DNA from 3 places in the Lysinibacillus sp. 2017 genome. Region 1 is predicted to be linked to each of the others. Evidence: riboswitches for the same ligand, from Rfam matches in the RefSeq annotation. Region 1 holds a riboswitch; each other region holds the start of a gene.
The links. A riboswitch is a leader RNA that binds a small molecule or an ion and turns the genes downstream of it on or off. The one in region 1 is predicted to bind S-adenosylmethionine.

Region 1 (11,123 bases):
TATTATGTGAAGGATTCCCATCTAGCAGAGGATATTGTACAAGATGTATTTATGAAATTATATTGTTAGAATTATAAAGAAAAAGGTGAGCTTCGGGCATATTTATCACGTATCACGGCCAATGCCTGTAAAGATTATTTAAAAAGCTGGGCGTATCGTAAAATCCAGTTTACAGAAAAGTTATTTCCGAAAGAACGGGTATTACATAGAGATCGTTTAGTGCGGCAAGAAGAATTAAACGTGCTTGATCAGGCCATTTTAGCATTGCCATTAAAACAGCGTGAGGCGATTGTTTATTATTATTTAGAAAATTTATCGGTAAAAGAAATTGCTGAGCTTTTGGAACGCCCAGAAAGTACCGTGAAATCAAGGCTGAAAAGTGGTAAGGATTTGCTACAGCAAACGCTTCAACAACAGGAATGGGAGGTGCTTTTACATGACTAACTATCGTTTAACGCCACTTCGAGATACTTCGGCAAATAAGGGGCGAATTATCGAGAAGACGAGAAATAATATGCAAACACCTGAACAAAAACCTAAACGTCACTGGATGCCCGCAATGATTACGGCTTGTACCCTAATCATTGCCGTATTTTTAGCAGGCCCTTCTATCTATCAGGCATTATTTAATAAGCAAAACTTTACGATTGAGAAGGTCGTCATTCCAAATGTTCCTTACCCTGTATTGGCTAACGCTATTTATATTGATAAGACGAATGAATTTATTTATAGTGCGGACACGGGAATTTATTCGTTTGATGTGGCAAATAAACAGCAAACCTTATTAATCAAACAACCTAATCAGATCTTTGACTATGCAGTATCAGAAAAATGGCTAATTTGGCCACAGGAAGAAAAAAATGAATTGAAAATCCATTCATTAAATCGTCAAACAAACGAAATCCAAGTTTACGAAACCGATTATTTCTACGGAATCGAGCTTAAAAATGACACATTAATTTTTATGGGGCTAACGAGAATTAATGGCAATTCAAGTGTAGCCACGTATAAAGTATTAAATTTAAACACAGGGCATACAGAAGTACTGAGGGAAATTGGAGACGGAAGCAATAGTAGACCGACAATTGATGGAAGTCTTATCACCATTTCTGAAAGAGTGAAAATGGAAAGCGGTGTCAGCACCAATATTACCGTACAGGATTTTGAACAATTAAACGATATCGGAAACTATATAGTGCCTTATCGATATGTAGAAAATATATCGCTAGTAAACAACAAAGTGTACGGCTATATGTGGAATGATAGGGAGGATGAGCCGGCAATTTTAGGTGTAGTGGATCTAGAAAGTGGTCAGTTCGAAAGGCTCAAAACATCTGTGAGTCTTCATGATTATGCAACGGACGGTGAGCATTTTGCCATCGCAGTTCAAAAAGGTAAAAGTAATACTGTTCAGCTATTTGAAACTAGGGATGGAAAATTAGAACGAATTTCTACCCTACCAAGTATTAAAGAGCGCCTTGTTTTGCCACGATTTACAAAAGAGGGAACGCTGGTCGTGAACGGTGAAGGGCCAGACAAAGCGATGTATTTAATTCGTTTTGAATAATAAAACCAAGTGAAATACTCTACTAAGCATAATTTTATGGGAAACCAACTCCCCCATGCTAAAATGAAGTGCCTAGTTCATTAGGCTACTTTAAATTTAACTAAATGGGAGAGTATATACATGACAACAACAATGACTACTTCAACAAAACAATTAATGCACGAGCGTAAATCTGTGCGTAAATATAAAGCGGGCGTGACAATTCCTCAAGAAACGTTAATGCAATTATTAAAGGATGCTTCTTCAGCGCCATCATCAAGTAACACACAACCTTGGCGTTTCCTTGTTATTCAAGATCAAGAAGTGAAAAAAGAGCTTCGTGCAATCGGTAATAACCAAGAACAAATTGAAACATCATCAGCGATAATCGCAGTATTAGCAGATGTTGAAATGTACAAAAACGCAGAAGAAATTTATAACGCAAACTTCGAGCAAGGCTTTATGCCACGCGAGATTGCGGATATGATGATTGAAAATACATTGAAATTATATAGCGGCTTACCAGCAGAAGTAGTAAGTAATATCGTTCATTTTGATGCGGGTCTTATTTCAATGCAAATCATGCTGTTAGCAAAAGAACTTGGCTACGACACAGTGCCAATGGGCGGCTTTAACAAAGTGAAATTTGCTGAGAAATTCGATTTACCACAAAATGAAATTCCAGTGCTACTAATTGCGATTGGTGAAGCAGCTGAACCAGCGCGTGGCACATCACGTATTGCAGTAGAGAAAATTACAAAATTCATTTAATTTTAATAAGAATTATTTGAACGGATAGTCAGATGTACAAATACGAAAAGAGAGTTGCCCAATTACGAGCAACTCTCTTTTTTCACTCTGTCACTTGTTTTTTATTCGGCATAAATACCGTTAAAATAAATGCTAAAACGGTAAGGAAAAAGAAAATGCATTTGCTTTTGAAAGATGCGATTGTTGTGCGTGAAGAAAAGAAGGATATTATTTCCATCGATATTTTAGCGGCATCTATTATTGGCATTATTATGTGGTGGTTAACAGAAGGTGTCCATTTTAGTTGGGAATATATCGCTGAGCAAATCATTGCAATGAATCGATAAGGGATGAGGCTACTAGATGAAAATAGATGCTAGGAAAAATTCGGACGAATTACATCCCTAGCGTCTTTTTGTACTTAGAAAAGCAAAAATTAATTATTTTTTAGTAATTTATTTTTATTTTTTGTTCCACGTGAAAACAAAAGACCCAAGTGTAGTATATACATATCAGTAAAGTAATAGTTTTTGTTAATTATTAACTTATCGAAATGAATATAATTTATATAATAGTAGAAAGTAAAGTGAAAATAGGGGTATAGTTAAAAAGGTGTTTTTAAGGAAATTCCAATTTTTGATTATATTTGAAGAGGAGAGTGAAAGATGCGAAGGTTATTAATTCAATTTGTGATAATTTGCTTTGTATTAACAGGTATTTCATCGATAGCAAATGCTCAAATGTATACGGACGTACCAGATAATCATCATCTACATAAAGAATTTACGGTTTTAATTAGTAAAGGGGTATTAACAGAGCAGCCAAATGAGGATTTTCGCTTAACTACTGCGATTACACGCTATGAGGCAGCTGAAATGATTGTACGTGCATTAAATGTAACTACTCAGACAAGTACAATCCCTACATATAACGATGTTGATCAGGAAGATCCGCGTATGCCAATTATCGCTACTGTAACAGAATTAGGCATTATGAAAGATATAAACGGTAATTTTAATCCTGATGGACCATTAACACGTGCACAAGCTGCAATATTGCTAGCACAGGCATTCCATCTAGAAGGAAAAGCCATTCAAACATTTAAAGATGTTCCTGTAACAAATAGTGCAGCAGCTCCAATTCAAGCACTTGTTGAAAATGAAATTATTTTTGTCGGTAAACAAGGTGTTTTTAGACCAAATGCAAAGATGATTCGTTCTGACTTCACGACATTTATGGCACGAATTTTAGATCCGACATTGCGTCAAAAAGATCCAGTAAAAGAAGTGGACGATGAAAAAGAGCCAGAACCAATAATAACTCCAACTCCGGGGCCAATTCCAACTCCACAGGAACAACCAAAAAGCTGTGAACGTGAAGTAGGAAAGAAAACATATCAAGTCGATGTTTCGGTTGCAAACTTATGGAACAAACGCAATCAATCTCGAGCAGTGGATCTTCCTTCTACACTAAATCCAGTGAATTACGATAAGTGGATTCCTTCTATGTCACTTAGCCAAAAGAAATGGCTTGTTGGACGTACAGATACACAAGCGTTATTTGGTGATAAGGTGACTGTGATTGCTGAGCAAGGGAACTGGATGCGTGTTGCGTTAAACGATCAATATGTTCCGTATTCAAAAGCGGGCTATCCAGGTTGGGTATCCAAACGTCATATAACGTCTACAACTAAAAATTATGATGATTGTTCAATTGCCATTGTGACAGCTAAAAAAGCAACATTACTGAATAAAGATCAAAAAACTAAATACATTGAAATCAGTTACGCAACGATTTTACCAATCATTAAAGAAGACAACCAGTTTTATCATGTTCAAACACCAAGTACAGGGATTAAGCTGTTAAAAAAATCTGATGCCAAATCATACAAAAAGTATAGCGATGTTCCAAAACCGACTGCTTCGACCATTGTGAATGAGGCAAAGCGCTATTTGAATTTACCGTATTTATGGGCCGGTACTTCCTCTTGGGGCTATGATTGTTCGGGAATTTTATATGCAGTATACCGTGCACACGGTATCATGATTCCACGTGATTCGTTCTATCAAGCAACAGGTGGCAAGGCCGTAGCAAAGAAAGATTTACAGCCAGGGGATTTAGTATTCTTTGCGTATAATGGCGGAACGGGGAAAGTGTACCATGTAGGCTTATACATTGGTAACGGCCAAATGCTTCATGCACCACACTATGCATCGAAAGTAAAAATCGAACCGTTGAACCAAGGCGTATATAAAAAGAATTATTCTGGCGCGCGTCGCTATTTATAAACATGAAAAAGTACAATTTCGTATTACACGAAATTGTACTTTTCTTTTTGTAAAGGAAAGGGGATAATCTTTGTTTTTATTAATTATGCTTTTTCTTTTAAAGCTTGTTGGTGAGCTGCCTTTGCTTCCTCGACTAGTTGAGGGGACTGTAAAAATTCATAGCCAGTTTGCGCTAAAGCGATTGCACCTGTTACGAGTGCCTGATAACCCAAGTCAGAATTGGCCGCTTCACGGAATTCGTTTGTATGGGCAATTAAATCATCTGGTCCAATTTTAATATAGCCGTGTGAAGTAGGAACTTCATAGCTAATATTACCAGCATCAGTTGAACCCAGTGAACGATGACCACGAGGATGTACGTTTTCTCCAAGACTGCTTAATTTACTGGCTAATTGTTGATCGACCACTTCGTTTACAACAAGGTCTTTTACTTCGTTTTGGAAGCGTTCGATTTTTACTGTAGCACCAGTAGCAAGTGCTGCACCTTCTGCAATTTTACGGATTTTGTTTGATATTTCTTCCGTTTTTGGCCAAGAAGGAGCACGGATATAAAATCGTGCAGCTGCATATTCTGGTACGATATTTGGTGCATCCCCACCATGTGTAATAATGCCGTGAATACGTACATCGGATGGTACATGCTGACGAAGCGCGTTAATCCCATTGAATAATTGAATGACTGCATCAAGTGCATTAATCCCTTTATCGGGTGAGCCGGATGCATGTGCTGCTTTTCCGTAAAAATGGAAATCTAATGGATCTACAGCAAGTGATTCATTCGTTACCCCTGTTTTACCAGAAGGGTGGAGCATAAGCGCGACATCGACATCTTTTAAATAGCCGTGGTGAACGAAGCTACCTTTTGCACTACCGTTCGGGCCACCTTCTTCGGCAGGTGTTCCAAGTACAACAATTTTCCCACCGATTTCACTTACGTTTTCCGCTAAGGCAATGGCAGCGGCTGTACTTGTTACACCAATAATATTGTGACCGCAAGCATGGCCAAGACCAGGTAATGCATCATATTCTGCTAAGTATGCAATGGTTGGCCCTGGTTTTTTGCTATCCTTTACGGCATAAAAGCTTGTTTCATGGCCTGCCACAGCTGTTTCTACTTCAAAATTAGCGTCGCGTAATACTTGAACGAGCTGTTCACTGGCGAAGAATTCTTTGTTGCCGATTTCTGGATTCGCATGAATTGCTTTACTTACCGTAATATATTTTTCCTTATTTTGTTGAATTGATTGTGAAATACGTGCACTGCCGTCAACTGTAATTGTCATTTTAAAATCCCCCTTATTTAGAAATCTCTTTTAACTCTTTGAATGTAGTTTGTAATTCATCATTTGATAAAATCGTTATAACTTGGCCACCTTTTGTATCTTCTTTGATGGCTTTTTCAATTTCTTCTGTATGGTAGGCTTCAATAATTTTCTGATATACTTCATTGTCTTTATCTTCTGCACGTGCAGCAATAATGTTGACATATGGGAAGACACTTTCATCCTCACTTAACTCACGGTAAATTGGATCTTCCCCTGGGTTAAGACCAGCTTGACCAGCAATCCCGTTATTAATGATAGCGGCCGTTACATCTGGTAATACGTGTGGTGTTTGTTGAGCTGTCATTGGAATGATGTCTAAGTTTAATTTGTTTGCTGTAATTTTTGTTGGATCCCCAAATAATCCGAAGTCGTCTGCTAGTTCTATAAATCCTGCTGATTCTAATAAACGTAATGCACGTGCTTGGTTTGATGCATCGTCAGGAATGGCAATTTTGTCGCCTTCTTTAATTTCATTGATATCTGTAATTTTTTTTGAATATAACCCAAGTGGTGCAAACACGGTAGAGCCTAATGGAATTAAATCGTTGCCACTTTCATTTGTATAGCTAGCTAAAAATGAAATGTGTTGGAATGCATTTAAATCAACATCGCCATGTGCTAATGCGTTGTTTGGTAAGATGTAGTCTTCAAATTCAACTAATTCAATTTCGATGCCTTCTTTAGCCAATTTTTCTTTTAAGATTGGCCATTGTGCACCATCTGCACCGTTGACACCAATTTTTACTACGCTGCTTTCCTCATCTCCGCAGGCTGCTAAGGTAAATATTGCTAATGCTGTGAATACTAAAAATAATAATTTTTTCATGAATGATTTGCTCCTATCGTCTTAATATTTTTTTTGCTAATGCGTTGCCTAACCATTGTGCAAGTTGTACAAGAATAATTAATATAATGACGGTGACGATCATGACACTTGTATCGAATCGTTGGTAACCGTAAGTGATTGCGATATGACCTAAACCACCTCCACCAACTGTTCCTGCTACTGCTGAAAAGTCGATTAAACTAATTGTGACGAATGTTAAACCTAAAATTAGAGGTCCAAGTGCTTCAGGGATTAACACCGTAAAAATAATTTGAAACGGGCTGGCTCCCATTGCTTTTGCTGCCTCTATAACACCGGGGTCAATACCAATAAGATTTGTTTCCACAATTCGTGCAATCCCAAATGCAGAAGCAATGGTCATTGGAAAGACGGCTGCGGATGTTCCAATTGTGGTCCCCATTACTAAGCGTGTGAGAGGGGATATAGCCACTAAGAAAATAATAAATGGAACAGGTCGAATAATATTAATTAAGATATTTAGTAAGTTAAATGTAATTTTGCTTTCAAGAATATTGTTTTCTCTTGTAACAAATAAAAGTAAACCTAGCGTTATACCAAGAATTGAACCGAAAAGAAGCGTTAAAATGACCATAAAAAGTGTTTCACCTGTTGCTTCTGCAATCCTCGGCCAAAATGTATTCCAATCAACCTTCATTTAATAAAACCTCCTCTACTTCTACAATTTGTGAAAGTTCTTCTATTACATAGTTCACTTGTGCATCATTACCTTTAAATGAAACGAGAAGATTGCCAAACATTTTATTTTGCAATTCTCGTACCGATCCGTAAATGATATTGAACGGTACTTGATGTTTTTGTGTAATTTCAGAAAGTAATGGGTTATGAGTTAATGAGCCTTTAAATAATATTCGGTATAAATGTTGTCCACCAGATTGCTTCCATTCTTTTAAAATGTGTTCGGATGGCATATCTTGATGTACAGATTGGATAAAGCGTTGTGTTGTCGGATGTTGTGGTTGGGTGAAAACGTCGTAGACATTGCCACTTTCAATGACCTGTCCATTTTCCATAACAGCAACACGATTACAAATCGTTTGGATGACATGCATTTCATGTGTAATTAGTAAGACAGTAATCCCGAGTTCTTCATTCACGCGTTTTAATAATCTCAATATATCCGCTGTTGTTTCAGGATCTAGCGCGGAAGTTGCTTCATCGCAAATTAAAATATCAGGGTTTGTAGCAAGTGCACGAGCGATTCCGACTCGCTGCTTTTGTCCGCCTGATAATTGTTCTGGGTAATCCTTTGCTTTTTCAGATAACCCAACAAACTTTAATAATTCTGCAGTTCTTCGCTCAATCTCACTTTTGGATTTGCCTGCAAGTTTTAATGGATAAGCGATATTTCCTGCTACAGTACGCGAGGTCATTAAGTTAAAGTTCTGGAAAATCATTCCGATGTTTCGTCGCAATTGACGAAGCTCTTTTTGAGAAATTTTCGCTAAGTCCGTACCGTTAACGGTAATGGAGCCGGTTGTTGGCTGTTCTAGAGAATTAACTAATCGCAGTAACGTACTTTTTCCTGCGCCACTAAAACCGATAATGCCAAAAATATCTCCTTTATGTACCGTTAAATTTACATTTTTAACAGCGTGCACTTCACGGTCTTTCATTTTGAATGTCTTTGATATATTTGAAAATTCGATCATTTAAAAACCTACTTTCATTCCCTTGCAAAAGTTATTTTTAAAACAAAAAAACCTCTCGTATCATAAAAAATAAGATACGAAAGGTTGAATAGACTTCATCACTTTTGATCTTATCTTCCAAGTTTACACTTGCAGGATTTGGCACAATGCTAAAATAGCTGTTGCCGAGACTTCAAAGGGCCTGTCCCTCCATCTCTCTTGATAAGAAAATATATTCAGTTGCGTTTGATATGTTCTTAATCTTAAATCCAAGTAATTCTATTGTCAATAACTATATTTAAATTTTCAGAAAAAATTTTTTTTAAGATGTTATTATTAAAGTTCATGATGAAACTAATTTGAAGGTAGGAACATGGAACGGATAAATTAGTAAAAATGAGGGTAATTATAATAAAATATAAGATAATAGTTCATTGAAAAGGAGGAATAAAGATGAATCCATGGCTTTTAGCTACCGTTATTATTTTAATCGTTGCAGTCGTTGCTTTAGTTGGATGTATTGCAGTCGTTGTTGTCCCGCTAAAAAATACGATTACAATTATTTTGTCACATGTAGAGGGGATTCAAAAGCAGCTAAACGGAGTTCAAACGCAAACAACGGCACTTACGTCAACGGTGGACCGAATGAAAACGGATATTGACTATAAGAAAACATCGTTTCAAGCTCTTGTCCAATCGGTAAAAGATTCAGGAAATATGTTAAATGAAGTGTCTGAGTCTACACAAAAAGCGACGCTAGCCATTGTGAAGAATGTTCAAAACGATGCACAAAAGCAAGCGGAAGTCGAGCAATGGACGAACATCGCGATGGGCTTTTTAAATCGAAAAGCGCAGTAATAGTAAACAAAAAACGCTTCGTCTAATTATATAATCGACGAAGCGTTTTGGTTTTACTCTAATACATCTTCATAGTTAGGATTTTTGGTGAATTGTGCCTTCGCAAATGGACAAAGTGGAACGATTTTTTTGCCGTTTTCTCGTGCAAACTCAACAAAAGTTTTCACCATTTCTTGTCCAACACCACGACCACGTGCCTCATCGGCAACACCTGTATGATCAATAATGAAAAATTGGTCACTAGACTTAACGAAGGTCATCTCCCCAAGCTCTTTACCATTCTCTGTAGCAATTACACGTTTTTCCTCAATTAAAATTTGCAATGGTTTATCCCTCTTTTCGAATATATTGAAGTGCTCCAGATGACGGCAGCTACTTCATCGGTTGATGCAGCGTCTGCAATAATCCACGGCTTTCGCTTTGTATCAAAAACATTAGGACTCCCACGGACACAATTTCCTGAACGCTCACAAATATCGGTAAAAAATACATCGATATGATCGCCAATGTATTTTCGGTAACCTTCATTTACTAATTGTTCTTCCTTCATAAGTCACCTGCCTCTAAATAGATAGGAATACGTATATTACACATACCCTAAAACGATGTATTTTTAACAAATAAACAAGGTAATGCACCTTATAAATGTAATAATTATCCTTTTGTTTTAAAAGAAAGCGTTTTTATTCTGTACTACAACAGAAGATGCTGTTTAAAGATTTAATTTTCTATTTTGTGTTTTAGACCTCCAAAAAACGAGTGTCACAAAGTGTTCAAAGAAAGCGTTTTAATTATGAATACATTGTGAAAAGCTATCGATTTCACTTTCTTTTTAAAGAAATCGGAGTAGAATGGGATTCAAGTAAGGTGTTATACAACAAGTCGCGAAAGTCATTGGGGAATGAACGATTTTATAATACAGATTTGAAATCAAAGGAGAAATGAAACATGTGGGTAGTAACCGTTTTTAACAGTCAAAATGATATTCGTATGTTCGAATATACAACGAAAAATGAAGCATCTAAAGAATTAGCAAAATATAAAAACGCCGTATTATCATATACAAAATAAAAGGAGCGATAAACCATGTGGGTAGTAACAGTATTCAATAATCCAAATGATATTCGTATGTTCGAATACACAACAAAAAATGAGGCAGCGAACAAATTAGCAAACTATAAAAATGCCGTATTATCATTTACAAACTAAAAACAGTAGCCTGTGCTACTGTTTTTTTGTGTTCTTAATAAGGTGCATAGTGTGCTCCTTTTAATAAGTAATGCAGCAAATAGTGAAGAGCTATTATCCATGGTTGGTGTCTTTAAAACAATTGAATTTGCTATTTGATATGTTAGTAGGACATACAGAAAAATTAGAACATATTTTATGATTTTCTCAATTATTATGTGAACATGTAGATAAGCGAGAAAATATGAAGGTTAAAAAGGAGAGGATTCAACGAAGTGAGAAACTTCTTCTTTTTGTTTTGGGAAAAAGCAATCTTTAAATTTAAAAGTGAAATCCATTGAAGTAGAATAACTTTGCTTTAAACATATAATTATCGTTGTATTGTAGATTTTTTATCTATTCTGTTATAAATATTATTTGAGGTGTCCATAAGTTTTTAGTTGGAGTATTTGTGAACATAGAGGAATATTTGGCTTTGGAAGGTTGACGAAAGTTGAATAATGTAAGATAATTCTAGATGGTAATAATAATTATTTTATAATAATTATAAAGATGATTTACGCATATATAAGGAGGAAATTTAAAATGGCTTTAATCGGTAAAGAAATTGCAGAATTCAATGCAAAAGCATTCCAAAACGGTGAATTCATCGACGTATCTTCAGAAAACTTC
Region 2 (11,123 bases), 650 kb from region 1:
TTCATCAATAACCGCTTTTGAAATACCAACCGCTTCAAATACTTGTGCACCGCGGTAAGATTGCACTGTTGAAATACCCATTTTTGACATGACTTTTACAACACCATCTGCAGCCCCTTTACGGAATTTTTGAACGGCCTTTTCATACGAAACGTTTAAATGCTCTTTTTCAATAGCTTCTGCTAGCGTTGCGTATGCTAAATATGGATGAATGGCATCGACACCAAAGCCAATTAGCGCTGCAAAGTGATGCACCTCACGAACCTCTGCGCAATTGACAATGATGCTCGCATTTGTACGTAATCCAATACGCACTAAATATTGATGAATCGCACTTGCCGCAAGTAACACAGGAATCGTTAATTGTTTCGCGTCTTCTTCATAATCCGTTAATACTAAAATTGTTCTACCACCAAATATTGCGGCTTCTGCTTCCGTTTTAATACGATTTAATTCGATTTCTAAATTTTCAATATATTTGAGCGAGATTTCTGCTACTTGGAAAGCTTCCTCCTCGTTGTCTAGTAGTTGTTCATATTCTGCTGTCGTTAATACTGGCGTATCGAGCATAATACGGCGGGCATTCGTTGCTGTAGGATGTAAAAGGTCCCCTTCTGCTCCTAGAAGCGTCATCGTTGAAGTCACAACATGTTCACGAATTGAGTCGATTGGTGGGTTCGTTACTTGTGCAAATAACTGTTTGAAATAATTGAACAACGATTGCGGACGATTTGATAATACGGCAAGCGGTGAATCATTCCCCATGGAACCAAGTGGATCTTTTCCTTCTTTCGCTAAGGGGACAATATATTTTTGTACGTCTTCATATGTGTAACCATGAATTTTCTGGCGTAATGTTAAATCATTTACCTCTACGGCTTTTTCTTCACTTACGTCAAGCTGAATCATGTTTTCTTCAAGCCACTTTGCGTACGGCTCAGCTGTTGCCATTTCCGCTTTCAACTCTTCATCAGAAATGATTTTTCCTTGCTCCAAATCAATTAGTAGCATACGTCCCGGGCTTAAACGGTCTTTATACAAAATATCTTCTTCCGCATAATCAACAACGCCCGTTTCAGAAGAGAAAATCACGTGATCATCTTTCGTAACATAAAGTCTTCCTGGGCGTAAACCGTTACGATCTAAAATCGCGCCAATTTGTTTACCATCTGTGAAGCAAATTGCTGTCGGACCATCCCAAGGTTCCATCAAACTTGAATGGTATTGATAAAACGCTTTACGATCTTCTTCAATACGTGGGTTTTCCGTCCATGGCTCTGGAATCATCATCATTGCTGTTTGTGCTGGTGAGCGACCCGCTAATACGAAAAATTCAAACGCATTATCGAGCATCGAAGAATCCGAACCTGTTTGATCGATAATTGGTAATAACTTTTCTAAATCATCACCAAAAGCTTCTGAAACAAATTGTTGCTCCCGTGCACGCATCCAGTTAATATTGCCGCGAAGTGTGTTAATTTCTCCGTTATGAATGATGTAACGGTTCGGGTGTGCGCGTTTCCAAGATGGGAATGTGTTTGTTGAATAACGGGAATGCACTAGCGCTAATGCTGATACGAAACTTTCATCTTGTAGGTCAATATAAAAATCACTCACTTCTTCAGGAGCTAGTAACCCTTTAAACACCATCGTTTGACTTGAAAGACTCGGAATATATAATTCATAGCCTTGCTGTGCTGCCCAGTGTTCTACTTGTTTACGAATAACATAAAGTTTACGTTCAAACGCCTTTTCGTCCGCGGCTGTTGAACCAATAAACACTTGACGTACAACTGGTGCACTACTTTTTGCTATATCGCTTAAATTTTCTTTATTCGTAGGTACAATTCTCCAGCCGATTAGTTCCTGGCCTTCTTGTTCAATTAATTCGTTCATCTTTTGTTCAATTTTTTGCTCTTGAACTGCGTCATCCGTCAAAAAGATTTGGCCCACACCATATTGTCCTTTTTTAGGTAACTGTAAATCCGGACAGTTGTATTTAAAGAAAGCATCTGGAATTTGTACCATTAAGCCTGCGCCGTCGCCTGTTTTACCGTCTCCCCCACGTCCAGCACGGTGCTCTAAGCGACATAACATTTCTAAACCATTTTTCACGATGTCATGTGATGCAATCCCTTTTATGTTGGCATACATTCCGATACCACACGCATCATGCTCAAACTGTGGATCATATAACCCTTGCGCTATAGGTAACTGATGAAAACTCATAAAAATTCCCCCTCATTCTTCCATTACATATTTACATTTTAAAGTTATCAGAATAATATAAACAATATATAGTTTGGATAGGAACCATCTATTTTCTAGATTAATGGGGTGTAACTAGTGGAATTACGACAATTACGTTACTTTGTCGAGGTAGCAGAACGCGAACATATTTCGGAGGCAGCAGAGCATCTACATGTTGCCCAGTCTGCGATTAGTAGACAAATTGCCAATTTGGAAGAGGAGCTCGGAACGCCACTTTTTGAACGTATCGGACGTAACGTCAAACTAACACCAATTGGTAAAATTTTTTTAGAACACAGTATTACGGCTTTGAAGGCCATTGATTTTGCAGCCAAACAAGTAGAAGAACATTTAGACCCTGCAAAAGGAACCATTAAAGTCGGCTTTCCAACAAGCTTGGCAAGCTACGTCTTACCGACTGTCATCTCTGCATTCAAAAAAGAATTCCCAGATATTTCATTTCAATTACGTCAAGGCTCGTATAAATACTTAATTGAAGCGGTAAAAAATCGAGAATTAAATTTAGCATTGCTCGGTCCATTACCTCCTAAAGATGAGGCAATCGATACAACTGTCCTTTTTAGTGAGAGCATTTACGCCTTACTTCCAGCGACACACCCGCTCGCAAAAAAAGAGACTATCAATTTAATTGATTTACGCAATGACGATTTCGTACTTTTCCCTGAAGGCTATATTTTACAAAAAGTGGCGGTCGATGCTTGCCGTTCAGTTGGTTTTTTACCGAATATTACTTCTGAAGGCGAAGATATGGATGCATTAAAAGGATTGGTAGCTGCAGGTATCGGAGTCACACTTTTACCAGAAAGCTCACTCTATGATTCTACGCCGCGCATGACCGTCAAAATGCCAATCGCAATCCCAGTCATCCGTAGAAATGTTGGCATCATTGCACCAACAACAAGAGAACTTGCACCGTCTGAACAAGTATTTATCGATTTTGTATCGAAGTTTTACTCACGATTAACACGTTTTCAATAAAAAAATGCCTACTGTTAAAGAATATCCTTCAACAGTAGGCATTTTATATTTTAAAGATTATTTTGAAACCGGTACTACAGAGCCGCCCCATTCTTCAAGAATGAAATCTTGAATTTCTTTTGAATGTAATGCTTCTACTAATGCTTTAATTTCTTTTGAATCTTCATCACCAGATTTAACCGCGATAATGTTTACGTATGGTGAATCTCCAGACTCGATTGCGATAGAATCTTTTAATGGATTTAACCCATTATCGATAGCGAAGTTTGAGTTGATTAGTACCGCGTCGCCCTCTTCATTTTCATACATTTGCACTAAAAGTTCTGCTGCAGTATCCGCATCAAATACAAAGTTTTTCGGATTTTCTACGACATCTTTAATTTCTGCTTTTGTTTTATCAATTCCATCAGCTAAAGTGATTAAACCTTCTGCTTCAAGTAATGACAACATACGACCGTGGTCAGCTACTGAGTTTGAAAGTAAAATTGTTGCACCTTCTGGTAATTCACTTAAAGATTTATATTTTTTAGAGTAAATACCAATTGGCTCGATATGGATATTACCTGCATTGGCAAAATCATAGTCGAAATCGGCTTTTTGGCTTTCGAAGTACGGAATGTGTTGGAAGTAGTTGGCATCTAAATCACCAGACTCTAAATCTTTGTTTGGTAATACGTAATCCGTATATGATTCGATTTCTAATTCGATGCCTTGCTCCGCTAAAATTGGTTTTACCTTTTCTAAAATCACGGCATGTGGTGTATTTGATGCACCGACTACTAATTTGTCATCATCGTTGCCACATGCTGCTAATGCTAATACAGATGCCCCTAAAATAACGCTTGATAATAATTTTTTCATTGTTTAAAACCCCTGTCTTGTTTTGTTTTTACGCCTTCGTTTTTCCAAAACTTTTTTATATTCAGTAAATTACATTTGTAGACGCTCGCTCATTTCAAACTTGCGTCTACTTTGTTTCAGTTAAACAAAGGCAATTTATAATTACGGCCTTTAAGCCCCTAACTATCGCTTGTCTACTTTTGTCGTAATGTAGTCACCAATATATTGAATGATGAATACCACTACTAAAATTAAAATGGTTGCCATTAATGTAACGTCTGTACGATTACGTTGGAACCCGTCTAAGAAAGCTAAGTTCCCTAAACCACCAGCTCCGATAATTCCCGCCATTGCTGTATAACCAACTAAAGCAACCGCTGTTACGGTAATGCCTGAAATCAACGCTGGTAAGCTTTCCGGAATCAGTACCTTCCAAATGATTGTTGAAGTTTTCGCACCCATTGAACGAGCTGCTTCAATAACCCCTTTATCAATCTCACGTAGTGCAATTAGAACCATGCGTGCATAGAACGGTGCAGCTCCGATAATGAGTGCAGGTAGCGCGGCATTCGCTCCACGAATTGTGCCTAATAAAAATTTAGTAAATGGAATTAATAAAATGATTAATACGATAAATGGAACCGAACGGAAAATGTTGACGATGGATCCAGTTAAAAAGTGAGCCACTTTGTTTGCCCATAACTGATTGTCACTAGTTAAAAATAAAACAATCCCAATTAAAATTCCTAATATGAACGTGATAACCGTTGCAACAGTTGTCATATACAGAGTTTCGTATGTTGCGTCTAACATTTTACCCCAATCGACATTTGGAAGTAATTGATTAAACATGTTCAATCACCTCCGTTTGAACTTCGTGCTGTGCTAAAAAGTTTAGTGCTGCTTTTACCTCGTCAGCTGGACCGTCGATATGGATATACAGTGTTCCAAGTGAACCACCATTTGTCGTTGAAATTTTACCGTGCACAATATTTACGACAATATCGAATTGTTTGATAATTTGCGAGATAACAGGTTGCTCTGTCGTTTGACCAACGAAGCTTAATTTGACGATTTTCCCAGATGGGTAGTTTGCGATAATTTGTTGTAAAGAGGCTTGCGTTTCTTGTGTTGCACCTGAAGCTTGTGATACGAAATTTTTCGTAATTGGTGCTTGAGGTTGTTGGAACACTTGCAATACATCGCCTTGTTCTACCACTTTCCCCGCTTCCATGACTGCTACGCGATTACAGATTTTGCGAATCACATGCATTTCATGTGTAATGAGGACAATTGTTAAGCCAATTTTTTTGTTGATGTCGAGTAAAAGTTCTAAAATTGAATCCGTTGTTTCTGGGTCTAAGGCTGATGTTGCTTCATCACAAAGTAAAACTTCTGGGTTGTTAGCTAATGCGCGGGCAATGCCGACACGTTGCTTTTGACCACCTGATAATTGTGATGGATAGGCTTTTCCACGACCAGCTAATCCTACTAGTTCAATTAGTTCTGAAACTCGTTTCGCACGCTCATTCTTTGAAACACCCGCGATTTCTAATGGAAATGCGATGTTTTCTTCTACTGTACGTGACCAAAGTAAGTTGAAATGTTGGAAAATCATACTTATTTTTTGGCGCGCATCACGTAGCTTATTACTTGATGCCTTTGAAATATCTTGACCGTTGACAATGACTGAACCTGATGTTGGCTTTTCTAATCCATTTAGAAGGCGAATCATCGTACTTTTACCAGCGCCACTATAGCCGATAATACCGAAAATTTCTCCATTTTTAATCGATAAGCTTACTTGATCAACAGCCGTTAATTGACCGCTCTTTGTTTGGTAAACTTTCGTTACGTTTTGTATATCAATCATCGCTAGGACTCCTTTAACTAAACTAACTACCCATTACTTTTTAATGCTGCGACTATTTTGCTTTATTTCTACCTAATAAAAACAAAAAAACCTTTCTACAAAGACAAGTAGAAAGGTTATCACATCTGTATGTTGAACCGTTCTCTCATCTCTCAAAGTTAAACTTTGTGTGAATTGGCACCTTTGCATAAATGCAGGTTGCCGGGCTTCATAGGGCACTTCCCTCGACCGCTCTTTATAAGAGTAACGCTATTTAGTTTGTTTATTATGAATTTCACTTTAACACGCTAAATTGTATACGTCAATTACTTTTTAATATTTCATACAAAAACGGTACGGATTTAAACGCATAAACTTTTTCCTTTATTTGACCATGTTCGGTAATGATTAAACAAGGCACACTTTCAATCTTTAATTCATAAGGTAAGTCTTCTAAATAATTGATATTTGCCATTCCTAAAGGTAAATCAGGTAATAACACCTCAATAACTTCCAAAAATTTCTTTGAAACATCGCATGTACCACACATAGGTGTATAAACAAAAAATGCGGTTTGTTCTTTTTCATTCATTAATTGCTGCCACTGAGCTCTCGTCCATTGTTCCATTGTGATGTCATCCTTCTTGTACTGAAAATTTCGCTTCCTTTAAAAGCTGCACTAAGACGCTTGCAGGTGTTTCTGCAACCTCTCGATACACTTCTGGAATAATGACATGCTGTGCTTCGGAGTAAGTTCGTCTCATAAGCTTACGCAACTTTTCTCCATTACGATCAGCATCAAACATTGTCACCATTTCATAATGCTCGTACACAGACAATAAATCAATTAAACCGTCTTCACTAATCGTGCCATTTGTACATAATATCACAACGGGCTCAGCTAGAAGTGGCGCGACTTTTAGTTTATCCGAACGCCCTTCGACGATGATGCATTTGTTCATGGTATACCTCCTTTTTCTATGTATATTATCAGATTGAGTTATTAAAATTTATACTATCGCTTTTCAATGAAAAAAGCACTAAAACCCAGAAACCCGGATTTTAGTGCTTCAAATAGTAATTCTTATTCTTCGATTAATTCAGCGTAATGGTCTGCACTCATTAATTCTTCAACTTCTACTTCATTCGTTAATTCAACTGTAATCATCCATGCTTGTTCGTATGGAGATTCGTTTACGTATTCTGGGTTATCAGAAAGTTCCTCATTGATTGCAACAACTTTACCAGACACTGGTGCGTATAGTTCAGAAACTGTTTTTACAGATTCAACGCTACCGAATGGTTGGTCTTTAGCAATTTCGTCGCCTACTTCTGGTAGCTCAACGAATACGATGTCACCTAATTCCGCTTGAGCGAAGTGTGTAATACCTACTGTTGCTTTACCGTCTTCAATTTTTACCCACTCGTGTTCTTTTGTATAACGTAATTCTTTTGGTGTGCTCATGAGAAAACCTCCAAGTAATATGTAGTACATTCATGTTCAGTTTGCCATATTTCGTTCGGAATTTCAATAAGATTAACGCTTTATTTCCAATTTTCTACGAAGTCAGACTCCTTAAATCCTAATGTTAATTTTTTACCATCTGTAACAATAGGACGTTTAATTAACATGCCATCTGATGCGAGTAACGCTAATTGTTCTTCTTCAGACATATTCGCTAGCTTGTCTTTTAAACCAAGATCACGGTACTTCATGCCGGATGTATTGAAGAACTTTTTAAGCGGCAGTCCACTTGCTTCATAATATGATTTTAATTGTTCTTTAGAAGGAGTTTCTTCCACAATATGAACACTTTCATAGTTCACACCGTTTTCATCGAGCCATTTTTGTGCTTTTTTGCATGTTGTACATTTCGGATATTGAATGAATTTTATTGTCATAAAAGTGCTCCTTTTTGTCAGTAACTTTCCACCTATTGTAACGGATACTCTATAACAAAGCAAAAAACGGATGCAGCGTCCTGCACCCGTTTTTCTTTAATTCAATCAATTACACATCGGCATAATTACCTTCTGGCCCAGTATTTGAACCCCTGCTGAAAGTAGTTATTAAACTACGTATTTTTCTGCTTCTATTAATTTCACAGATGCTTCGCGTTTTTTAGGAATTAAGTTGTAAGGGTTGTTGCGCGTTAATTTGCGTAATGCTGAAAGAATCATACGTGCATTATCGCCTTCAACTGAAGCAAGTAATGTTAATTTTGCTTCTTTTTCGATTTCTGCAAATGCTTCTTGGCAGAAAATTTGCGTATAAAGAATTTTTTGAGCTGCTTTTTCTTCACCGTCACGTGCGATTGCTTTTTGTGTACGGATTACAGCTGATTCCATTGCATATAATTGGTTCGCAATATTGGCGATGCTTACTAATACTTCTTGCTCTGCATCTAATTTTGCTCCAAAGCGTTGTGCAGCTGAGCCTGCTACTAATACGGCAATTTTCTTCGCGTTTTTCACTAAGTATTTCTCTTGTTCTAACGCTGCGTCACCGATTTCTTCAGGCATTAGCATTAATAGCTCATTTTGTAACTCTTGAGCAACTTGTAATAGAGGTAACTCACCTTTTAATGCTTTTTTCATGAAAGTACCTGGTACGATCATACGGTTAATTTCGTTTGTACCTTCGAAAATACGGTTAATACGAGAATCGCGGTAAATGCGCTCTACTTCGTACTCAGCCATAAAGCCGTAACCACCGTGTAATTGCACTGCTTCGTCAGCTATGAAGTCTAATGTTTCAGAACCAAATACTTTTGCGATTGAGCATTCGATTGCGTATTCAGCGATTGCACCTGCAATTGCTTTTCCGTCTTTTTGCTCTGCTTCAGATAATTGGCTTAAACGGTCTTCGAAGTAACCTACAGTACGGTAGTTTAATGACTCAGACGCATAAATGTGAGAAGCCATTGTTGCGATTTTATCTTTTGTTAAGTTGAAATCAGATAATTTTGTTTTGAATTGTTGACGTTGGTTTGTATAAGCTACAGCAAGCTCGAATGCACGTTTAGAAGCTCCTACAGTACCTACTCCTAATTTGTAACGTCCGATGTTTAAGATGTTGAACGCGATAACGTGACCGCGACCGATTTCACCTAGTACGTTTTCAACTGGTACTTGTGCATCTTCTAAAATTAACGTACGTGTTGAAGATGATTTAATACCCATTTTCTTCTCTTCTGGACCTACAGAAACGCCTGGGAATGTACGCTCTACGATGAAACCTGTAAATTTATCGCCATCGATTTTTGCGTATACTACGAATACATCTGCGAAACCAGCGTTAGTAATCCATTGTTTTTCACCATTTAATACGTAGTGCGTTCCTGCTTCATTTAATTTTGCAGTTGTTTTTGCGCCTAATGCATCTGAACCTGAACCTGGCTCTGTTAATGCGTAAGCTGCGATAAATTCACCTGAAGCTAATTTTGGTAAGTAGTGAGATTTTTGCTCATGGTTACCGAATAATACGATTGGTAAAGAACCGATACCAACGTGTGCACCGTGCGTGATTGAGAAACCACCAGCTGGCGACATTTTTTCAGCGATCAATGCTGAAGAAATTTTGTCTAAGCCTAAGCCTTCATATTCTTCTGGTACGTCTGCTGCTAGTAGACCTAGATCGCCTGCAGTTTTTAATAAACGTACTGAATGTTCGAATTCGTGGTGCTCTAAGTTTTCAACTACTGGTAATACTTCATTTGTTACATATTCTTGCGTTGTTTGAGCAATCATTTTTTGCTCATCCGTGAAATCCTCTGGCGTAAATACGCGCTCGATTTCTACGTCCTCGATTAAGAAGCCGCCACCTTTAATGATGTTTGTTGTTTGTTCCATGATAAATTCCTCCCAGAATGGTCTTTGTGATTTTGTGAATCTAATTATTTAATAATGAATTACAGTATTTCAAATACGCCCGCTGCGCCCATACCGCCGCCGATACACATTGTCACAACACCGTATTTACCACCGCGACGTTTTAATTCGTTAATTAATTTCACTGTAAGAATTGTACCTGTTGCACCAAGTGGATGACCTAGAGCAATTGCACCGCCGTTTACATTCACTTTATCCATATCAATACCTAGCTCACGTACAACTTGAATTGATTGAGATGCGAACGCTTCGTTAATTTCCCAAAGGTCGATTTGGTCTTGTGTTAAGCCTGCGATTTCTAACGCTTTAGGTACGGCTACGATTGGACCAATTCCCATTACTTCTGGTGGTACCCCGCCCACTGCGAATCCTAGGAATTTAGCAAGTGGTGTCAACCCATGCTTTTCAGCTTCTTCACGGTCCATAACTAATACTGCTGCTGCCCCGTCTGAAGTTTGAGAAGCATTCCCTGCTGTTACAGATCCTTTCACGTTGAATGCTGGGCGTAATTTTGCTAAACCTTCAACAGAAGTGCCTGGACGTACACCTTCATCTGTATCGAAAATTGTTTTCTTTTCTTGTAATTTATTGTCAGCGTCCACGTAGTATTCTGTTACTTCGATTGGCACGATTTCGTCTTTGAATTTGCCTTCTTTAATAGCCTTTTCAGCTAATTCATGTGAACGAACTGCAAACGCATCTTGATCTTCACGGCTTACATTGTAGCGTTTTGCTACTTCCTCTGCTGTGTGACCCATGCCGATGTAGTATTGTGGTGCATCTTCTGCAATTTTCGGGTTTAATCGTACTGTGTTCCCCGTCATTGGAATCATACTCATCGATTCTGTACCACCAGCAATAATCGCTTTTGAGTGACCAAGCATAATGCGTTCAGCTGCATAAGCAATTGTTTGTAAACCTGAAGAACAGAAACGGTTTACTGTTAGTGCAGGTGTTGTATCTGGAAGACCTGCTAACGCACCAACTAAGCGTGCAACGTTCATTCCTTGCTCTGCTTCTGGCATCGCACATCCCATAATTAAATCATCAATTGGACCTTCATAGCCCGCACGTTTTAACGTTTCTTTTACTACTACTGCACCAAAATCATCTGAACGAGTATTGGCTAGTGACCCTTTTTTTGCACGTCCGATTGGTGTTCTCGCCCCTGCAACGATAACGGCTTCACGCATAATGATGTTTCCCCCTTGTAATGGGCTAGCGAGACGAGTCTAGCTAGCGAAATAGTTTACTTAATTAGTTACGTAATGGTTTTCCTTTTACAAGCATA
Region 3 (11,123 bases), 1.7 Mb from region 1:
CTAATCGTACTGCCAAAAATGAGAAGTGTCAATGATCGACGTAACAAATTAGGCTTTGCAAAGACTAATTGTATCATCAACAACCACGCTTTTAAAGCATATCCTCTAGCTCATTTCGCTTAAATGTAACTATTTTCCTGCAAATGCAAAATATTTTGATAAAACGAAACATTAATTATTCGTTTTTTTCTCTTCCTTAACGTATTGTTAGATGAATGAATCAATCGGGATTTTACAGGCTCATAACCTCCCTCCTATCCTTTCTATTTGTTTAAGCCTTGAGCTAGATGTCATACTTTTTGGATAACGCGGGATTTAAATAATACCTCTTTCCTTCTATATAAAAACGGTGTAAACTATTCATTACATACTATTAGTACCAAGTAGTAATTCTTAAAATTGAAAGGAGCACAACTCTTGATCAATGCAGTAATTTTCATTTGTGCTTATTTATTAGGTTCCATTCCTTCTGCTTTATGGATTGGTAAAATCTTTTACAAAACAGATATTCGCCAACAAGGTAGCGGCAATTTAGGAACGACCAACACATTCCGTGTGTTAGGAAAAAAACCAGGCATTGCCGTGCTGTTGATGGATATTTTAAAAGGGACAGCAGCAGTTCTTCTTCCGCTCTTACCTATATTTGATAACAGTACAATTCACCCTCTTATTTTAGGCATTGTGGCCGCTGTCGGTCATATGTTCCCGATTTTCGCTAGTTTCCGCGGAGGTAAAGCCGTTGCAACAAGCGCTGGTATTATTTTAGGCTATCAATTACCGCTATTTTTAATACTACTAGTTGTATTTTTAATTGCATTAAAATTAACGAAGATGGTTAGTTTCGCATCATTGACTGCTTCTTCAGCAGCGATTATCTACGTTATTGTTTATTGGTTTGTTGAAGGTGAAGTAGCATTACTTATATTAGTAGCCTTTTTAGCTGGATTTATTTTCTATCGTCATCGTGAAAATATTAAGCGTATTAAAAACGGTACAGAACCTAAAATTAAAGGTTTCTAACTCTCTCATTACGAGAGAGTTTTTTGTTTTTGAAAGATTCACGCTTTTAAGGCATAATGATTTTAGAGGTGAGCATATGGAAATCAAACTATCAAAAGAAGCAATTGAATGGTTCCATCGTGAAATGGAAGTTGAAAAAGGTGATACGATTCGTTTTTATGCACGTTACGGAGGTTCTTCCCCATTTCACGAAGGTTTTTCTTTAGGAATGAATCGCGAACAGCCACATGAAATTGGCATTGAAACAGTGATTAATGACATTCACTTCTATATTGAAAAGGCAGATGAATGGTTTTTTAACGAGCATCATTTAGTTGTCGATGTCGATGCTGTGAATGATGAATTAAGCTATTCTTACGAAGAATAATTTAAATTTTTCGAATAGATTGTTATCCCCTTTTTTTATAAGAAATCGTTATAATGTCTTAAGACGACTTAGACTTTTTGAACAATGAGGGATAACAATTGAAATCGAATCAAGCATTATATTGGCGATGTACTTTTTTCTTAGCAGGGATCATTGTATTATCTTTAGGTATTGCGCTTACTATTAAGGGACAAATGCTCGGTGTGGGCTCATGGGATGTGCTTCACATTGGACTATCCAACAAATTGGGCTTAACCGTTGGGACATGGTCTATTATATTAGGGTTAATTATTTTAGCGATTGACGCGATGTTTTCAAAACGCTTACCAAAAGTAGGGACATACTTAGATATGTTTTTAACTGGTATTTTCATGGATATTTTTCTGTTATTCTTGCCTGATGCACATGGCTGGCTAGAGCAAAGTATTGCATTTATAATGGGTGTCATTCTATTAGGCTTAGGCTGCGGAATGTATATGGTAGCAAATATCGGTATCGGTCCTCGCGATACATTAATGTTACTTCTTGTACACCGTGTTGGCTGGTCAGTCACACGCGCACGTACAACAATGGAAGTAAGTGTTGCAATTATCGGTTTCGCATTAGGCGGTCCCGTTGGTATTGGCACAGTATTTATGGCATTTGGACTCGGACCAATCGTTCAATGGGCTCTCAAATTAAATGAAAAGCTTTTTTATCGTGCAACGGGTGTAGAAAGCGCGGTAATTTAATAGAATCAGTTTAGCTAGAAAGCGAGCATTTTGTTCGTTTTCTTTTTTTATACAAAGAATTAAGCTTATGTTCAAAAATAACTTTCTGAATTTTTTGAAAAGGTGCATAGTTATAGGTGGAGGTGTCTCTTATGATACATATTGAAAATATCCATTTATATCGAAATGAAAAAGTCATTTTAGATAATTTATCTTGGCATGTTGAAAAAGGTCAGCATTGGGCAATTCTTGGTTTGAATGGCTCAGGTAAAACGACATTATTAAAAGTAATTAACGGCTATATTTGGCCAAATGACGGGACGGTGCAAGTACTTGGTGAAACGTATGGTCAAACATATATTCCAAAGCTTCGTACACGCATCGGTTGGGTAAGTAATGCCATGATTGATAACTTTAACTGGCATGATTTTGCGATTGAAATTGTATTAAGTGGGAAATTTGGTGCACTTCGTCTATTTGAAAAAGTTACAGACGAAGAAATCGAACAGGCAGTCTCTATTATGAAACATTTTAACTGTCAGCATTTAGCCAATAAGCCATTTGAACAACTTTCTCAAGGTGAAAAGCAACGAGTACAAATAGCTCGGGCATTAATGGCAGAGCCTGAAATTTTAATATTAGATGAACCATGTGGTGGCTTAGATTTAATTGAACGGGAAAATTTACTACGAACAATTGAACAAATTGCTGAAGATGAAGATGGTCCAACACTCATTTATGTGACACATCATGTAGAAGAAATCCTACCTTGTTTCACCCATGTATTGTTAATGAAAGACGGGAAAAACATGGTAACTGGGAAACGGGAATTAATTGTAACTGAAGAAACGTTAGGTGAATTTTTCGGTCGATCGGTAAGCTTACAAATTGAACGCGACCGCGCTTGGGTTGCATTGAAATAAAATAAAATAACGCGAGGAAAACATTGACTGTTTTCTTCGCGTTTTCATTTTAAATATGATAGTCCAAATTTTCGTCGACATAATGCCAAACGTAAGGTGTCTCTTGGTATACGTAATAGTTCAACCAGTTATAGAACAATAAATGTGAATGCGCACGCCAGCTATTTTTCGGTGTTTGTAGTGGGTCATTATTTGGAAAATAATTCACCGGAATCTCTGTATGTTCAGGATCCTTTTCAATATCCCGGAAATATTCATCAGAAAGCGTGGTAGCATCGTACTCTAAATGGCCCGTAATCATAATATGCTTATTGTTTTTAGATTGTACGATAAAGACACCTGCTTCATCAGAATAGCTAAGTAAACGTAAGTTAGGGTTTGCTCGCACTTCGTCAATAGAAACCGACGTATGACGTGAATGTGGCGCGACGTATTCATCACTAAATCCGCGCACTAAATCCGTAGTTAAATCAGTAATAACATGTGAATACACACCCGAGCATTTCTTTGGTAATTCGAACTTTCCTATGCCGAAATGATGATATAGTGCAGCTTGTGCGCCCCAACAAATATACATAATCGACGTTACATTTTTATCCGCCCAATCCATAACCTTCGTGATTTCTTGCCAGTAACCAACCTCTTCAAAAGCCATTTTCTCGACTGGTGCACCGGTAAAAATCATGCCATCATAACGACGATGCTTGATTTCTTCAAAGGTTTGATAAAACGTATCTAAATGCGATTTGGACACATTTTTAGATTCATAGGTTGCTGTATTTAAAAACGTCACATCTACTTGCAACGGCGTATTCCCTAAAAGTCGTAAAATTTGGAGCTCTGTTTTTTCTTTTTCAGGCATTAAGTTGAATACTAAAATATTTAATGGACGAATTTGTTGTGTTTTTGCTCGGTCCTCTTCCATCACGAAAATCTTTTCTTTTTTCAATAATTCACCAGCTGGCAATTGTTTCGGAATATTAATTGGCATAGCACGGTTCCCCCTATAATCGTCTTAACCACAAAAAACCTCCCATTCCAGCAAAAGAATGAGAGGTTAACGCTCGCTCTTATCTTTCAAGGAATCTGAGTCCTTGCTGGAATTAGCACCTTTCTAATTGGATTAGAGGTTGCTGAAGCTTCACAGGGCCCGTCCCTCTGCTTCTCGTGATAAGTCATATTTAATTGTTATTAATAGTAACATGTCACAGGTAATTTTGCAATAATTCTTAATAAACAAACTTTTATAGAATAGCGTGTAACCATGCCTTTTCTTATGAGAGCTTACTTGAAACGAATACGTACTTGTCCACTAAAAATAATTGTTTATGCTAGCCATTTTTCTTTTTCATTCGCAAATAGTAAAGCTTCAATCGTTTCATCCCATGCACCAGTTAATGTGTTAAACACACGGGCAATAAAACGTTCATCCTTTTTATCATATAAGACAAAGCAAAGTACAGGAATATCATTGATTTGTATCGATTCTGTAGACGTTACATTCGTAATAAATGTAGGTATTTCATCTTCAGCTACTTCTTGTTTTGAAAGATCTTGCTGCAAATAATCGACAAGCATTGCTTCTTCAATGGCATCAATTTCTTCAGATTCAATATAAGGAAATACTTCAGGAAACTCCTCTAAATCCATAAAAGCTTCTAAATCCCCATCTAAAATCGATTGATGGATCGGGCTATATTGGATATAACTTGACGTTAATTCAAGCTCTTCTTCAAAAATCCCCGATTGTAGCTGAGCTTGTCCTTTAGCAGTTAAAGCATAATAATCATCTTTTGCAATCATCCCGAGTCGTAGCATTTTGCTCGTTAAATCGTGGATAAATAACGGTTCTACAAGTAAAATGTCCGCCAATAACTCAGCATTTTTTAGCTTAGCCTTTTGAAAGGATAGCAACATCATTTTCATTAAGATGTCCATCGCATTACGCATCACTGGATGATAGCTTACTTCTAACGTATGGATTGGAATGGCATAATGCATTTGCTGCTTAACTTCTATATTAGGATTTTGCTGTAGTTCTTTTACTAATTTTTGTTCAAGGCTTTGTAAATCCATGATGTGCTCCCTTCATTAAGTTGTAAAATAACCGTTTTGTTCTTTAACTGTATTTAATACATGCGCATACATTGCTTTCGTTTGAGCTTGTTTTGGTCGTTTTGTAAACATGTCAGTACTACCTATCATGATTAATAATTCACGCGCACGTGATAATGCTACGTTTAAACGGCGATAATCTTTCGCAAAACCAATTTCACCGCGCTCATTATCATGATTACGCACCATGCTGACGATAATAACGTCCATCTCCATCCCTTGGAACTTATCGACTGAACCTGTACGAATATGCAAATGTGGCACTGAAATTTCTTGTTCTATCAATCGGTTAATACGCTTAACCTGCTCTGCATAAAACGAGATTACCCCAACGGATTTTAAAGCATCTTGTGGGATAAGTCCTTGCTCTTTGGCGCGGAGGGTAGCTTCATTTAATTCGATAAGTTGTGATTTAATTTGTTCCAGCTCTGCTGTATTAAATAAACTTGAGCCTTCCTTCATGCGTTCTTCAAAGAAAGGCTTTTTGTTCGGAATATCAAGCCATAGTAGATGATGCTTACGCGAAATTTTAGATGTTTCTAGATAGTGATCTCGTACGGCATCTGAATCCTCTAGACCACATTGTAAGCCTTCTGTTTCATTTTCGTAAAACGGTGTGATAGTTGACATAATATTTTTATGCATGCGATATTGCAAGGCAAGCATTGTTTTGTTTTGTTTCGGTAAGTTTTTATAGAGACGTTCAAACAGTGATTCTTCGAGTAACTTTTCAAGCTCACGTTTTTGTTCGAACGTTGTGCTTTCTTTTACGACTTGCTCAAGTGTTTCCTCAAATGTCGCATCACCAACAAGTGGTGGTAATTGATGATGATCCCCTACTAAAATAATTTTCGCACCTTTTAACATCGGTAGTAAAAGTTCTGGCGGTGTAGCCTTTGAAACTTCATCAATAATCACAACATCAAAGGTTGGATAGTTGTCCATAAACGCTTTATTCGCAGATGCTACGCAGGTTGTACCAATGACATTTGCATGCTTTACATATAGCTTGCGGATTTCCTCTAAATCGTGTGCGTTCGCTTGTTCCAGTAACCCGTGCCACTCATTTTGCAATTCTTGCGTTACGGGTAGCAATTCGATTTTTACTTGTAGTTCAGTAATTTGTGTATTTAGCTGTGTGATGTTTTTATTCACTTCAATAATCGCTTGCTCTGGATTCATTTTCGTTAATTGTTCCAGTTCTTCACGGCGTTTTTCCAGCTGAATCCCTTGCACGTTAATTTCTTTTATTAATTGGGTTAGCGGTTCAATTGCTTCTTTCCCAAGGGCTAGTTGTTCAGTTAATACCGTAAGCTCTTCAGATTTTTGCATATGCTGCTGTTCGATTTTCACTCGATTTTCAAGCTGTGTCTCAACTTTCACTTGCTCTAATTCATTCGTTGCTAAGCCGTCCTGAAGCTCTTCTACTGACTGTGTGATGTCAATTGAAGGATTCATACTCGTTTTAAGCACATTCAACTGATTTTCATAGGTTTGCTTTTCTTGATGAAGCTTCGTTAAAACTTCTGCCTTTTCACTATTTTGCTCTTTGAACTGAATACTAATTTCTTCTTTTAGCTTTTCAAAAATTAATACCGTTTCGCGAATTGCATCCATATATTTTTCGTTTAAATGATCCATATATTGCATGCGATAATGAATGCCCTGAATAGAACGAGTACCATTTGCTGGTGTCACTTTACGATCCCGGAATGCCATGCTTAACTTTGTTAAAAATTCCTGAACTTCCTCCATTGAATAGCTATGATTCATCGGTAATTGAACGGGATCTATATGAATTCCAAGTGCCGTTTCACTATAATTTAGTGCTTTTTGTAAACGTTCGCGCACATCCTTTATTGGCTTATACTGTTCCATTTGCGGTTGAATACGTTCAAGTGCCGTTAATAGTCGGTCCATTGCATAGTTGCGGCGAATCCCGTATTGAGTCATAAACTCTTCTATTTCGTAAACTTTTTTTAATGATGCAATTTTATCGATTAATTGCTCATATTGCGTTGTTTCTTGCGCACGAAGTATTTTTTGCTCCACTGCCTGCATACGTGCTTCAAATTGCTTATATTGTGCGATGTACTTGCTTTCTTGAATATGAAGTTCATATGTTTCCTGTGCTTGCAGTAATTGCAATTTCTTTTCTTTTAACTCTTCAGCCGTTTCCCCAGCTGCTAATTGCGCGGCAAAATTTTCAACACTACTGGCGACCATTTCGTATGTGTTCGTTAATTTTTCAAGAGTTTGTTCATTTTCTTCTAATGATTTTTTATTTGTAGATAGCTCTTTTTTCAAAGTAGAAATTTTATCTGCCAACACATGAAGCTCGGCTTTTGCTGCTTCTTTTTGCTCAATTTGTTTTTTTAGCTGTTTTTGTTTTTCTTCTAATCTTTGAATTTCCATTTGAGCAGCAGTAATTTGCTCATTTAGTAAGGCTTCTTTTTTTGAATGAAGGGAAATTTCATGTCCAATAGCTTCAAATGTTTGCTTTTGCCAATAGGTTGCTACATTCTCCTCAATGAACTTTTTGCCTTCCTCTTCAATACTTTCTGTACGGCCATAGCGTAAAATTCGAATATCCTTATTTGAAAGTAAGCGGCTTAACGCATTATCGACCGCTAAGTTGGATTGTGATGCGACAAGCGTTTTTAAACCTGCTTTGGCATTTTGATAGCAAATTTCCGAAATAACTGTCGTTTTCCCAGTTCCAGGGGGACCTTGAATAACGTATAAATCTTCTGCACTCATCGCACCTTCTACAGCCTGCTGCTGATAAGGGTTTAACTGGTTATGAAAATCGATTGTATTCGTTTTTTTTCGTTCCGCAATGACTGGCTTATCTTCAAATAAGATGTTTTCCAAATTGGCGTTCGCTGCCAAACCTTCTTTTAAGCGCTCAAAGCCCTTTAATAAACGTTTTAATTGTGATTTCGTTGCTGCATTTGAGAATTCCACGTCTTCAGATTGGAAGTTTAGTTCATTTCTACGTGCTAAGTTACTGTAAAATGGCTTTAATTGAATTTCTACTGTATTTTCACCACGGCGTGCCTTGACCACGTCTCCAATTTCTTGTACATATCCACGAAGGCGCGCACTTAAGCCTTCCAACTGCTTCCACTGTTTGTTTTCTACATTTGAAATGCGCATCGTCATATGAGAAAAATCAGCATCATATGTAACGGATGTAAATCGAGCAGTGATATCGTCTATATCCGCATTTTTATTCAGTACTTTTAAATAGCCTTCCCAGCTCGAAATTCGTTTATTAACATAATCAAATCGTTCCTGGGCAATCGGTAATTGATCAATGGCTTCAAGAAATTTTTCTTGATAGGTATGCCCACTAATACGAGAAGGTACAAAATGAATTTTCATCGCAGCCCGTCGATTCGTCATGACAGGCGTACCTTTACCGCGCGAACGGAAGCTTTTTGCGACAAGCCCGTTTTTAACATCAAACACGCAATCCATAATGACAACGCGTTCATCAAATTTCGATTTTAATTTAGTATTTTTGTCATTATCAAAATAAAGCGTTAAATGCGTCTGTTCATCTTCAACAGAAACCTTTTCAATCGCAGTAATAAAATATTGCTGTAAATTAAAAAAGGCGTGTTCATCGGGAACATGCTCCTTCATCGCTTCACGCGCAGTATTTGTAAGTAAAATATGACAACGCATTTGCTCGAGCGCCACTGTATTCTGTGCCATGAACACACCTCCCTTTTCTATATAGTCATAAATTTTATTATACCAATTTTCAACTAGTCACGAAAGTTAAAAGCGAACTTTCATTCGTTAAAATTAAGTATTTGATATCATTTGATTACAAAAGGAAAAACACGCAAAGCAATTTTAATTACTTTGCGTGTTCATTTATGCTTTTATTCGTGCAACTTCTGTATATTTTGCATCCCAAATTGGATCAATTCTTTTTAAGGCTGTCGGACGGAAGTTTTCTTTTTTCACTAAAATATGCTGAGACGTTGCTGTTGCCGCAACTGTGCCATCTTCATGTAAAATTTCGTAGCCATATGTTGTACGTACTTTTGAATGTTCTTCAATCCATGTACGTACCGTAGCAATCTGACCGTAACGCATCGCAGCCTTATACTGTATCGAAAAATCTATAACAGGAGACATAAAGCCATCACCCTCTAATTTTGCATAATCAAACCCAAGATCCTTTACAAGTTTTGTTCGACCAAGCTCGGCCCAAATTAAATAATTTGCATGGTAGACAACACCCATTTGATCGGTTTCGGCATAACGGATTTCTACTGTAGTTTCTGAAACAAACATTTTCTTCACCTCTCGTAATATTATAGCGACAAAATGTTGTGCATGTAATAGTTAACTACGAATCTCCATAAATTTGAATCGATTTCCAAAGAAAACTACCATAAATTTCTCTAGTAACGCCATAATCTAACAAATGAAACATTTGTAATGAAGATGTAAATTAACGCTATGACGCCCATAGTGCCAACGGATTTCACAACCTTAAAACGATGCTGGTAACAATTTCCTCCAAGAACACCCAAATTTCTATGCTAGAGTCATAGGAGTCAAAACTTTAGGGGGAAACAACATGAAGAAACAATTTTTAAAAACCGCTATCGCTCTATCGATTGGCTTTAGTTCTTTTACAGCATTGCCAGCGATCATACAACCAATGGAAGTTTCAGCAGCTACCTCACAAGCGAATCAACAAGCCGTTACTAAAAAAGCGGATCAATTAATTACATCAGCCAAAAGCTTAATTGGGAAGGCAACCTATAGTAATTCAGTATACAAGCCAACAGCACCTTATAAATTTTCTTGTGCATCGTTCTTAATGTATATTTTCGAGAAAAATGGTGTTGATTTAGCCACTTACAACGAAGACTATATGATGCAGCAAGGATCATATGTGCCACGTAGCCAACTTCAAAAAGGCGATTTAGTATTTTTCAAGAGTAAAAAAACAGGGACAGACCCTGACCATGTAGGGATGTATATCGGCAATAATAAAATTATTCATATGGCCGATTCCAAGCAAAACATCGTCATTTCAGATTTAAATAGCAAGCCTTACTATACAGAAAACTATGTAACGGCAAGACGTGTTTTACCAACATTAATGTCTGCAAGTACTCCTACAAAAGGGGATGCCATTGTCGAACGAGCTTATGCCAATAAAAGTAAGGTAAAAATGGGTTCAGTTAATAGTGATGCTTCACTTAAATTTACAAGTGGTGGATTTGTTGAATATATGTATCGCAAAAGCGGAGTTACATTAGGAACAAAAACGATTGCTGGGCAAATGAAACTTGGCTCTACAGTATCAAAAGCAAACTTAAAAAAGGGAGATTTAGTATTTTTTAATAGTGTAAAAGGATCTAAAACCCCTTCGATGGTTGCAATTTATGCTGGTGATCACCGATTAATCATTCCAAATTCAGATGGCGTCATTACGCGTGTGATGATGGTCGATTATTATAAAGAACATTATATTACAGCAAAACGCGTTTTTTAATTTAAACATCAAGTTATGTATGCGTTAATACGTAATAAAAAGAAGAATCCGAATGTACATCATCGGGTTCTTCTTTTGTTTGTATTTTGCTGCAATTGTTCAGCAAATTCTATCATCTCTCTACTCGACATTGGACCTTTAATGAGTAGTAGTGTATCACTATCTAGCTGAGGTTTTAACAAGTCCAGTACACCTTCGATCTTTTGAAACGAATGTACTTTTGCCTTTGTTCCGTCAGCAAGGGCCTGCTTTGCAATTTCCTGTGCCTTACTTCCAATGGTCACAAGCGTATGAATCGACTGTTTGGCGACAAGGGTCCCCACTTCACGATGATATTTCCGTTCAAATCGTCCGAGCCGGTTAATATCGCCAAGTACAACGATAACTTTCTTATTCTTGCCAAGCTCGTTCAACACTTTTAAAGCAGCCTCAATGGATGTTGGGTTATTTGTCCACGT

Region 2: it holds a riboswitch for S-adenosylmethionine, as region 1 does, so the genes downstream of both, DCE79_RS14305 (methionine ABC transporter ATP-binding protein) here and DCE79_RS17375 (methionine ABC transporter ATP-binding protein) in region 1, are expected to answer to the same signal.
Region 3: it holds a riboswitch for S-adenosylmethionine, as region 1 does, so the genes downstream of both, metA (homoserine O-acetyltransferase MetA) here and DCE79_RS17375 (methionine ABC transporter ATP-binding protein) in region 1, are expected to answer to the same signal.

The regions. Positions count from the first base shown of each region.
Region 1 is NZ_CP029002.1:3,552,554-3,563,676, reverse strand. It holds gene DCE79_RS18820 (RNA polymerase sigma factor) at 1-69, shown strand, start outside; partial or broken gene DCE79_RS17415 (sigma-70 family RNA polymerase sigma factor) at 85-444, shown strand; gene DCE79_RS17410 (hypothetical protein) at 437-1,567, shown strand; gene DCE79_RS17405 (nitroreductase family protein) at 1,688-2,317, shown strand; gene DCE79_RS17400 (TetR/AcrR family transcriptional regulator C-terminal domain-containing protein) at 2,485-2,643, shown strand; gene DCE79_RS17395 (NlpC/P60 family protein) at 2,962-4,584, shown strand; gene DCE79_RS17390 (M20 family metallopeptidase) at 4,668-5,867, opposite strand; gene DCE79_RS17385 (MetQ/NlpA family ABC transporter substrate-binding protein) at 5,881-6,735, opposite strand; gene DCE79_RS17380 (methionine ABC transporter permease) at 6,749-7,411, opposite strand; gene DCE79_RS17375 (methionine ABC transporter ATP-binding protein) at 7,401-8,426, opposite strand; SAM riboswitch class I at 8,534-8,634, opposite strand; gene DCE79_RS17370 (DUF948 domain-containing protein) at 8,859-9,263, shown strand; gene DCE79_RS17365 (GNAT family N-acetyltransferase) at 9,317-9,586, opposite strand; gene DCE79_RS17360 ((4Fe-4S)-binding protein) at 9,574-9,813, opposite strand; gene DCE79_RS18880 (hypothetical protein) at 10,212-10,334, shown strand; gene DCE79_RS18875 (hypothetical protein) at 10,350-10,472, shown strand; gene ahpC (alkyl hydroperoxide reductase subunit C) at 11,037-11,123, shown strand, end outside.
Region 2 is NZ_CP029002.1:2,906,264-2,917,386, forward strand. It holds gene gltB (glutamate synthase large subunit) at 1-2,229, opposite strand, end outside; gene DCE79_RS14290 (glutamate biosynthesis transcriptional regulator GltC) at 2,347-3,249, shown strand; gene DCE79_RS14295 (MetQ/NlpA family ABC transporter substrate-binding protein) at 3,307-4,110, opposite strand; gene DCE79_RS14300 (methionine ABC transporter permease) at 4,273-4,941, opposite strand; gene DCE79_RS14305 (methionine ABC transporter ATP-binding protein) at 4,934-5,962, opposite strand; SAM riboswitch class I at 6,105-6,206, opposite strand; gene DCE79_RS14310 (thioredoxin family protein) at 6,264-6,569, opposite strand; gene DCE79_RS14315 (toprim domain-containing protein) at 6,577-6,903, opposite strand; gene gcvH (glycine cleavage system protein GcvH) at 7,026-7,406, opposite strand; gene DCE79_RS14325 (arsenate reductase family protein) at 7,487-7,843, opposite strand; gene DCE79_RS14330 (acyl-CoA dehydrogenase family protein) at 8,012-9,793, opposite strand; gene DCE79_RS14335 (acetyl-CoA C-acetyltransferase) at 9,853-11,025, opposite strand; gene DCE79_RS14340 (3-hydroxyacyl-CoA dehydrogenase/enoyl-CoA hydratase family protein) at 11,090-11,123, opposite strand, start outside.
Region 3 is NZ_CP029002.1:1,896,901-1,908,023, forward strand. It holds gene plsY (glycerol-3-phosphate 1-O-acyltransferase PlsY) at 418-1,020, shown strand; gene DCE79_RS09100 (HesB/YadR/YfhF family protein) at 1,097-1,387, shown strand; gene DCE79_RS09105 (YczE/YyaS/YitT family protein) at 1,486-2,118, shown strand; gene DCE79_RS09110 (ABC transporter ATP-binding protein) at 2,250-3,020, shown strand; gene metA (homoserine O-acetyltransferase MetA) at 3,070-4,011, opposite strand; SAM riboswitch class I at 4,088-4,197, opposite strand; gene DCE79_RS09120 (nucleoside-diphosphate sugar epimerase) at 4,347-5,096, opposite strand; gene DCE79_RS09125 (AAA domain-containing protein) at 5,112-8,858, opposite strand; gene DCE79_RS09130 (acyl-CoA thioesterase) at 9,024-9,449, opposite strand; gene DCE79_RS09135 (C40 family peptidase) at 9,739-10,665, shown strand; gene murF (UDP-N-acetylmuramoyl-tripeptide--D-alanyl-D-alanine ligase) at 10,725-11,123, opposite strand, start outside.